Regions from separate parts of the Pullulanibacillus sp. KACC 23026 genome, predicted to be linked through region 1. Evidence: predicted binding sites of a transcription regulator. Region 1 holds the regulator's gene; the other holds the start of a gene.

Region 1 (4,940 bases):
TGGGTCTGCTTTCACTTCTTCTCTTATTATTCCATTAATTGAAGAAAATAAAAAGAGACCATTTTACTAAAAATAATAACATTCTCCCAAAAAAAACCAACTTCCCATGACTTTTCAGTTAAAAGAACGGATTGGCATGTCGATTAAATTAGTTCTTCTAACTTATTATAATAAAAAAGATTGCAAAAAAACAGAACAGGATGGCAATTTTTTTACAGATCTTGAACATTATAGGAGCAAATACCCATTTTGATGACAGATAAGGAAAAACCACTCTTCTATAACTTCATAATAGAAAAAGTGGTTTATGTCTAAAAGAATACATTTTATGTCATAAATAGGGGTAAAGACTTCCCCCCCTATCCCTTTAGAAAGTAAAGACTTCCTTTAAACTTACTTCATTTGTTTTTGCATAGCTTTCATCATCTGATTGATCTTTTTCTGCGATGGATTTTGCCCCATTTGCATCATCATGACGCGAAGCATATTTTCATTAATTGGCGGATTTTTCTTCAAGTAATCCATCATGTATTTACGTGCTATAAAGAATCCTAACACTACGCCAAGAATGACGCCTACGATTCCAATTACAATATATAACCAAACCATGAGTATCTTCCATCCTCCTTTAATCCCACAACGATGCGCATAATCTTTGTAGTTATTATAATAATCCTATCTAAGTTTACACTATCAATGAATGAAGTACAACTCTATTCAGAAGCGTCTTTTCACAAATCATGACTGCTTATTTTACTTTCTTAATCAAATGCTTTTTCGTCGCGCGAAGCCAGCCGCTACGCTCTCCAGTGCGGTCGACTGCAAAAAAGTCAGGCTGAATGGAACGACATACTTCAAACAATAACGTCTCCGTCAATAAGCTTCCGCTGCTTTTTAAAGTTAATTGCCGTTCTTTAATCTCTAGACGTGAATGGCTTTCCTGATGGTTCGACTCTAGCATAATAACCTGCTCTCCAGCTAAACTGGTATAGCCGATCTGCTCCTTTAAACGGCGCTTTAGCAGACTTTCCATTCGAAAGACAGGAATAGTCTCGGTAATAAAGTCGATTTGTTTCTCAAGCTGACATCGCTCATTCGGATCGGTGGTATGAAACGCCTCTGAAAACAATTGAGCTAGCAAAGCTTCTTTTCCAGTATACGCCTCTCGGACCTCTTCTTTTATAATAAAAATATCATAATGCCTCATAGCCATCCCTCCGACTCACAGTGTTTGTCCATATTATAGACAAGACCCTCTGAAAAAGCTGTCGAATGAGAAGAAGAAACACCTACTATATTTTGTCACACTGACACAGATTTTACCGATTCAGAATGTTCGCTTAGAATTTTGGTCGCGCGGTATGGGAGTGAGCTCCTTTACTAAAGCCGCAAACCACCTGCTGCTAGACTCAGGAGTTGTCCTTCTGATGCTTTCAAAAGATCATCTGATTTGCTTGCGATTCACCGACTTTCGCGAATCGGCACGAATACCTTCTGCCTATTAATTAGGCAATGGTTTCTGTAAAGGCTACTTTGAGCGAACTTTTGCGGCTAGCCTCCTGTTCAAATCAACCGATTCTGTTCTCGGATATAGACTAAAAAAGACCCATCATGACAGGGTCTCTTTAAGATCATTTACTTAATAGGGGCTCCCCCCATTTGAACAATCCTCAACAAGAGTAAGTCCAAACAAATCGATTCTAGTGCTTACTTCTCCGTTCCTTGGATTGCTTTAATTTGAGCGGTGTGACATCGTCCCCATTAGGATCAACGACTTTGATGGTATGCAAATGATCTTTAAAACCCGAACGGAATGCTTCTAAATAGGCTTGACGCAAATGAGCCTGTTCTTTTTTCTCTGCAGGTGTCAACCCTTCCGACTTTGATTTTCTTGATAGTTCTGATATACGGGCAAGCTTTTCTTTCTCTAGCATTATTACTCTCCTTTAAACAGTAGGCTGCTTCCATAAACTTTATTGCTTCTTAACACACGAAAAATAGCAAGAAGCTTTTAGAAAAAAGCCATGACGTTTGACTCCTAACTACACCGACGGCAGCCATTTAGTTTCAAAAATGAATGACATAAGCTTAACGTATTAAAAAGAGATGTTCAAGTCCTCTGCTTTTAGTGAGGCACCCCTGCACCCGCAATCTGATTTGCAGTGCCACCGGGTTCATTCTGATCGGTTGGAATCAGCAGGGTTTGTCCAGCTTTAATTTGATCACGATTATGTAATTGATTGTTCGTTTCCACCCATGACATAAATTGTGCGGCAGACATTTTCCCTTTATATTTCTCGCTTAATGACCAAAGCGTATCACCACGTTGGACCTTTATTGATGCGGAATGACTGGCATCTGATTGTTTCAAATCGTGCACTGTAAAAGCAATACACGCTACAATTAAACCGATAAAAACTATATATAAGACCGAATAAGAATGTGATTTGGATAGTGATGGTGAGTGTTCCATTTAAAATCCCCCTGCAACGAATGTATGTTCGCTTTATATAATAATAGGAATACACGTTCGTGTCAAGCGTTCTTTTCGAACGAATGTTTGCACCTTATATGGGAGCATGCTATACTTTTAATAGAGAACGAATGTTTGGGGAACGAGGAGCTTAGGAGGGACATGGGATGGAATTATCAAAACGGCAACAAGCGATCGTTGATTTTATTCGAAGCGAAGTAGATAAAAAGGGCTACCCACCATCAGTACGAGAAATTGGAGATGCCGTCGGCTTAGCTTCTAGTTCAACCGTACACGGCCATTTATCGCGATTAGAGAAAAAGGGAATCATTCGGCGCGATCCAACTAAGCCTCGCGCTATTGAATTAATACAGCCCGGGCAAGACTTACCGCGTACACAAGGGGAAGACAGTCTGATGCTGCCGATTGTTGGACGAGTGACAGCTGGTGAGCCGATTACAGCTATTGAAAATGTTGAAGATTACTATCCTGTTCCTGTCAACATGGTAGGTCATGAAGAGGCTTTTATTCTAAATGTGGTTGGGGAAAGTATGATTAATGCCGGCATTCTTGATGGAGATAAGGTGGTCGTGAGGCAGCAGAATACCGCAAATAACGGCGATATTATTGTTGCGATGACCGAAGAGGATGAAGCCACCGTTAAACGTTTTTTCAAAGAAAAAGACCATATTCGTCTTCAACCCGAGAATCCTTTTATGGCACCTATTCTTGTACCAACCTGTACGATTCTAGGAAAAGTAGTCGGTGTTATCCGAGAGATTCATTAAATGTAAGAGGCTGGGACAAAACTAAATTAGCTGACTTAAACTCTGAACACTAAATGTTTATACGTACAGAAGCAAATAGAAGGCGTAGTCAAAATACGGAGACCCCTGCGGGAACAGCACGTGTCCGAAGACCCCGCAAGCAAGCGTTTTTCTTGCTGAGGAGGCTTGGGCCGTGCCCGAGGAAAGCGACGTATTTTGACGAGCGTTTCATAATTGACTTAACTTATAAATGAAAAACCGAACCCATCACGTTAATCTGTGAATAAGTTCGGTTTTTTCTATTCGTAAACTACGCCTGTCCCAGCCTCTTAGTGGTTCAATCATTCCTCTTTAAGTTTTTGTCGGAGTATTAAACGTTCAAGATATTTCTCCTTTATATAAGAGGCACGATCTTTTAAACCCTCTCAATCTCCCTCTCCCAACTTTAGCGTTTCCTCAAAAATCGACATATGAAACTATCTCCACTCATACAAGTGCCTCTGCTGACTACTGACAAACTCATTAGATCTATGGGCCCCCTTTTAGTTGTTAAGTATTTGGTTCTAATAAACCATTAAAATTGGCGCATGCCATGAGGGAATTTTACTATACAAGGGAATAGAAAACGGCATACCTTATCGAAGAAAGGAGAAGGTGTATGTGATTTTACATCGGAATAAGTTTAAATGGATGGGTGGTGAAATAAATGGAGAATCATGAAAAGGATTTACAAAAGGCAATAAAAAAATTACAGAATACTAGAGAGGGCAACAAATTAAACGACACCCGAGAGATCCAAGATGGAATTAGCTATGTAATAAAAGATTCGAAATATCAAAAAACCATTGAAGTCGATCATTCATTTAATAATATTTACATCTCATTTAATAATAATTTCTATTGCTGCAAAGAACCCCCGCCTATTCCCACTATCATGTTGACTTCACAAAAATATTTTTCGAAAGTTTCTAATGGAACAATTTTAGGATCGGACTTAATAATTTCTGTAAATTCGTTTGTAGATGATGATGGAACGCCCATTGAGGCGTTTCCTAAGTTATATCAATACTTCAATTTGTATATAAACGGAGTCATTCAACAAAACGGCGTTGGTTCTGTTGATCCTTTCCAACTCACTATTAAAAACGGCTCCATTCTAGATAAGGATGATCCGATTTCATTGGAATTTGTTATGACTAATACTTTATGAAAGGAGGTGATAACCATGGCAGCTTCGCTTATTCCCCCTAACCTAAAATCATATAAATACTATGCTCCTGCTAGTGCTGGGACTGTTACAGGTTCTGATCTAGTCATTGCAGCCACTGCATTTGTAGATGACAGCGGCGCTTCGATCACTGCCTTCAACACAAGCTTTGCAAATCTTACACTTTTTATTAACGGACAACCGCAAGAAAACGGTGTATCCGCTGTTACATCATCAGACTTAACAATTACTGATGGTGCTACTTTGGATCCAGGCGACCCAATTGTCCTCAATCTCGTCTACAACTTCTAATTATTTTAAAGCGCAAACGCATCCTTAATTAGCCATGATGGCCACTAGAAATTCACCGAGAAAGTTCCAAAAATAGATAAGCCATTTGCTCTGTGATGCCTTGTTTGTAACTTTCCTTACTGTCACCGTCTGAGGATCTCGATAAAGTTAAAAATCGTGTAGGAGGGAGCGACTGGCTCCC
Region 2 (4,940 bases), 2.3 Mb from region 1:
CCTTACCCAATCGTAGGTATGATTGATGGTGGCAGTGCTTCTGCAGCTGAAATTCTTTCGGCAGCCCTTCATGAAGCAGGCGGTTATCCTTTAGTGGGGGTTAAATCGTTTGGAAAAGGAACAGTTCAGCAGGCGGTCTCTATGACAGATGGCAGTGAGCTTAAACTAACCATGTTTAAATGGCTGACACCGGATGGCAATTGGATTCACAAAAAAGGGATCCAGCCGACGATTAAAATACAAGAACCGGATTATTTCTTTACCACTCCGATTAATTTGAAGGATGATCAGACGTTAAAGCCAAATACAACAAATGATCAAATTGCCGATGCACAAAAAATGTTAAAAGGCGTGGGCTTTGATCCCGGCCGCGTCGATGGCTATTATGATGCGTCGACTGAGACAGCTGTTTCTGCCTTCCAAAAGACGAATCAGCTTCCTGTTACAGGTGTGATTGACGCTAAAACCGCGAGTTCACTTGAAGACAGTGTCATGAAAGCCGTTAATGATCCGAAAAATGATCTTCAGCTTCAAGAAGCTTTAAAAGTCGTAACAGGTGAGTGATTAAGCGAGCTCATCCTTGTCAGATAGAAATTAAAGGATTTTTAGTAACAAATGTCGAATTCTATCCGTACGTTCTACGTGCGGATTTTTTTATTTAGATAGGAACGTCCTTTTTCTGTATTAAAATACTGTTTCTGAGTGTTAAAGGGCTTATAATAGACATTAGGAAAACCATTTGAGTAGTTGGTAAATGGTCACCATGACGACGAATGATATAGGTAAAGTCCAGACATCCTTTAAAAACTGACTTATAGAATGAAATAAAATCGGGGGACCAGCATGATGATCGAGGTATTAAGATTTTTGGAAAGTATCTTTTTTCAACCGTTAACTTACCTATTCATATTAGGGCTGTTATTATTAGGGCTTCAGCGTGTTCGACGAGAAAGACGTTCGTTCGGCCTAAAGGTATATGGGACATTCAATGAAGTGTGGTATGCAATAGGGCCATCGCTTTTGATTGGTCTTATTGGGTCAATACTAATGATGGGAATAGGGGTTGCTCTACCTACTGGAATCGTGATTTTGTTAACCCTATCTTATATTATTACGATGCTTAGCTTGCAGTTTCGATATTTGTCACCTCTGCTCGCAGTTGGTCTAGCGATGATCCTTACTTATTTTTTTCCATACTTTCATTTGGGAGGTCACAGCGGTTGGCTAGGTTCATGGATCCACGATATCCAATCGAAGTGGCTTTGGGATTTAGGAGTCTTTCTTGCTATTGGTGCGTTAATGGAAGGTGTTCTTCTCTATGTATGGGGCTGGCGCCATTCTTCACCAAGACTTATTAATAGTAAACGAGGGAAATGCGTTGGCGCACATGAAGCGAGTCATATGTGGATATTGCCCTTTCTCTTCCTGCTTCCTGTAAGCGGGCACCTCCAGCGTATGGGCTGGTGGCCGCTCGCACAAGGGACGTCTTTTTCCATCGTGCTGTTCCCAATTGGTGTCGGCGTTCAACAATTAATTACGTATGCTTTGCCCAAAAAGGCGATTCGACTTTCAGGATTATGGGTGATAGTAACAGGTGTCATCCTTGCTATTTTGGTTGCAGTCAGTTATTTTTATCTATCAACACCTTTATTGCTCTCGGCTGCTATATTTGGCATTTTAAGTCGGCTCGGACTAGTGCTTTGTCATTATTATTTATTGGATAACAGCCCTTTTCACTTTACGGATGTTTCGAATGGATTGCGTGTTGTCGGGGTTATCCCGGGAACACCGGCAGCAACCATGGACGTTAAGATCGGTGAAGTTATTGTCAGTGTTAATGGAAAAGCTGTCACTTCTGAACAGGAATTCTATGAAGCCCTTCACCTTAATCTTGCCTATTGTAAAATTGATGTGATTGATGAAGAGGGGGAAATCCGCTTTGTAAAAGGGATGACCCACGAAAATGATCTTCACCAAATCGGATTTCTTTTTCTTGAACCATCCAAAAGGACAAAAGCCTTTGATGGACTCGCTTGAGAGACTAAATCCTGAAAGCAGCTAAAGCTCTTCCCAGAGTTTTGGCTGTTTTTTTTGTTAGGGTTAGAGTAACAAGGATGCGCTAACCTCCGCGAATCGGGCCAGAATGCTGAAATAACGGACTGACGTTACGCCTATTTCGATTGAGCGTAACGAGAATACGCTAACCTCCGCTAAACGGGGCTTGAATGCCGATATAACGGATTGACGTTACGCCTATTTCGATTGAGCGTAACGAGAATACGCTATCCGCCCGCGAATGGGGCCGGAATGACCAAATAACGGACTGTCGTTACGCCTATTTCGATTGAGCGTAACGAGAATACGCTAACCGCCCGCGAATGGGGCCGGAATGCCGAAATAAGGGACTGTCGCTACACCTAATTCTGAAAGGCGTAACGAGAATACGCTAACCTCCGCTAAACAGGGCTGAAATGCCGAAATAAGGAAATGCCGTTACGCCTATTTCAGTTGAGCGAAACGAGGAAACACTAATCGTCAATTTCAATAGAGGTGACACATTCACATAACAAAAAAACAGGAATGTTTGTTCGCTTATTTTAGGTGTTTTAAGAGTACCTATGTTATACTTATAAAGAAAACTGATAATAAAAACACTTAGCGCATTAAGTATGACTCATTTACTGAATGAATATCTAAGACCAGGATGCTTAATTATATAGATTCGAGAAATATGGAGGTCATAAAGGAATGGGCTTTGAACTTGTTTCCAAATATCAACCTCAAGGCGATCAGCCGAAAGCGATTAAGGCTTTAGTGGAGGGCATTAAGGCAGGAACACGGCATCAAACGCTTCTTGGAGCAACAGGTACAGGAAAGACGTTTACGATGTCTAATGTGATAAAAGAAATTAATAAACCAACGCTTATTATTGCTCATAATAAGACGCTTGCCGGTCAGCTTTACAGCGAATTCAAGGAGTTTTTTCCGAATAACGCGGTGGAATATTTTGTAAGCTATTACGACTACTATCAACCAGAAGCTTATATTCCACATACTGATACATTTATTGAAAAGGATGCCAGCATCAATGATGAAATTGATAAGCTACGCCACTCAGCTACCAGTTCTCTGTTTGAACGGGATGATGTCATCATTATAGCGAGCGTCTCCTGCATTTACGGCTTAGGTTCTCCTGAAGAATATGGGGCGCATATGATCTCGATTCGACAAGGGATGGAAAAGGAGCGCGATCAGCTTCTTAGAGATTTGGTCGATAACCAATATGAACGCAATGACATTAATTTTATACGCGGAAAGTTTCGTGTGCGCGGGGATATTGTTGAGATCTTTCCAGCTTCACGTGATGAGCATTGTGTGAGAGTGGAGTTTTTTGGAGATGAAGTGGATCGAATTACGGAGATCGATGCTTTGACGGGGGAAATTATTGCCGAGCGTGATCATATTGTGATTTTTCCAGCTTCTCACTTCGTAACCGGTGAGGAGAAAATGAAGGTTGCCATTAAGCGAATTGAAGCGGAACTTCAAGACCGTTTAAAGGAGTTAAGAGACGAAGGGAAGCTGCTCGAGGCTCAGCGCCTTGAATCGCGGACCAATTACGATCTTGAGATGATGCAGGAGATGGGTTTCTGTTCAGGAATTGAAAATTATTCCCGGCATTTGACACTGCGCGAAGCAGGCGCGACACCTTATACGCTGCTGGATTATTTTCCTAAAGATTTCCTAATCATTGTAGATGAATCGCATGTGACCATTCCACAAATAAGAGGGATGTATAACGGAGACCAGGCGCGTAAAGGGGTGCTGGTCGAACATGGTTTTCGTCTTCCTTCGGCCAAAGATAATCGACCGCTTCGATTTGAGGAATTTGAAGAACACATTTCTCAAATTGTGTATGTCTCAGCCACACCAGGTCCTTATGAAGCCTCCCATTGTCCGACAATGGTTGAACAAATCATTCGTCCGACTGGTTTGTTGGATCCGCCAATTGAGGTTCGTCCTATTGAAGGGCAAATTGATGACCTGCTGGGAGAAATTAATCAGCGTGTTAAGAAAAATGAACGCGTTTTGGTTACCACGCTTACGAAGAAAATGTCTGAGAATCTTACGGATTATCTCGCTGAAATGGGTGTGAAGGTTTCTTATTTACACTCGGAGATCAAAACACTTGAACGAATTGAAATCATTCGCGACTTAAGAATGGGTGTGTTTGATGTTCTCGTTGGGATCAACCTTTTACGTGAAGGATTAGATATTCCTGAAGTTTCTCTTGTAGCTATTTTGGATGCGGATAAGGAAGGATTTCTCCGATCTGAGCGTTCACTCATTCAAACCATTGGACGTGCCGCTCGTAATGCTAACGGCCAGGTCATTATGTACGCGGATAAAATCACCCAATCCATGGAGATCGCGATAAAGGAAACGCAGCGCCGTCGTGAGATTCAGGAGGCTTATAATAAAGAGCACGGGATAACCCCGCAGACCATTGTAAAGGATATCCGGGATGTCATTCGTGCCACACGTGTATCGGAAGCAGAGGTTGAACAGGACAAAGCCGTACAAGTGGACTACAGTAAGTTAAAAGGTAAAGAAAAGCAGAAGGTCATTGCTAATCTTGAGCGTGACATGAAAGAGGCGGCTAAAGCACTTGATTTTGAAAAAGCAGCTGAACTTCGTGATATCTTGTTGGAATTAAAAGCGGAAGGATGAACGGAATGGCAATAGAAAATATTATTGTCAAAGGGGCAAGAGAGCACAATCTGAAAAATGTGGATGTGACTATTCCTCGAGACAAATTGGTTGTTTTAACTGGCTTATCCGGTTCGGGAAAATCATCGCTGGCATTTGATACCATCTATGCAGAAGGTCAGCGCCGGTATGTAGAATCCCTCTCCGCTTATGCCCGGCAATTCCTTGGTCAA

The links. Region 1 encodes LexA, which represses DNA repair genes until DNA is damaged. Its sites were predicted from a motif close to CGAACATATGTTCG; they were not measured.
Region 2: a site for LexA is predicted at 2,578-2,591, ahead of uvrB (excinuclease ABC subunit UvrB). Genes of this name have one in related genera too.

The regions. Positions count from the first base shown of each region.
Region 1 covers NZ_CP119107.1:3,302,330-3,307,269, forward strand. Annotated here, with positions in the region: gene PU629_RS15375 (YneF family protein) at 394-609, opposite strand; gene sirA (sporulation inhibitor of replication protein SirA) at 749-1,207, opposite strand; gene PU629_RS15385 (DUF896 domain-containing protein) at 1,701-1,934, opposite strand; gene yneA (cell division suppressor protein YneA) at 2,126-2,473, opposite strand; gene lexA (transcriptional repressor LexA) at 2,641-3,261, shown strand; gene PU629_RS15400 (DUF4183 domain-containing protein) at 3,947-4,450, shown strand; gene PU629_RS15405 (DUF4183 domain-containing protein) at 4,466-4,759, shown strand.
Region 2 covers NZ_CP119107.1:999,733-1,004,672, forward strand. Annotated here, with positions in the region: gene PU629_RS04335 (S41 family peptidase) at 1-564, shown strand, start outside; gene PU629_RS04340 (PDZ domain-containing protein) at 844-2,037, shown strand; gene uvrB (excinuclease ABC subunit UvrB) at 2,749-4,728, shown strand; gene uvrA (excinuclease ABC subunit UvrA) at 4,734-4,940, shown strand, end outside.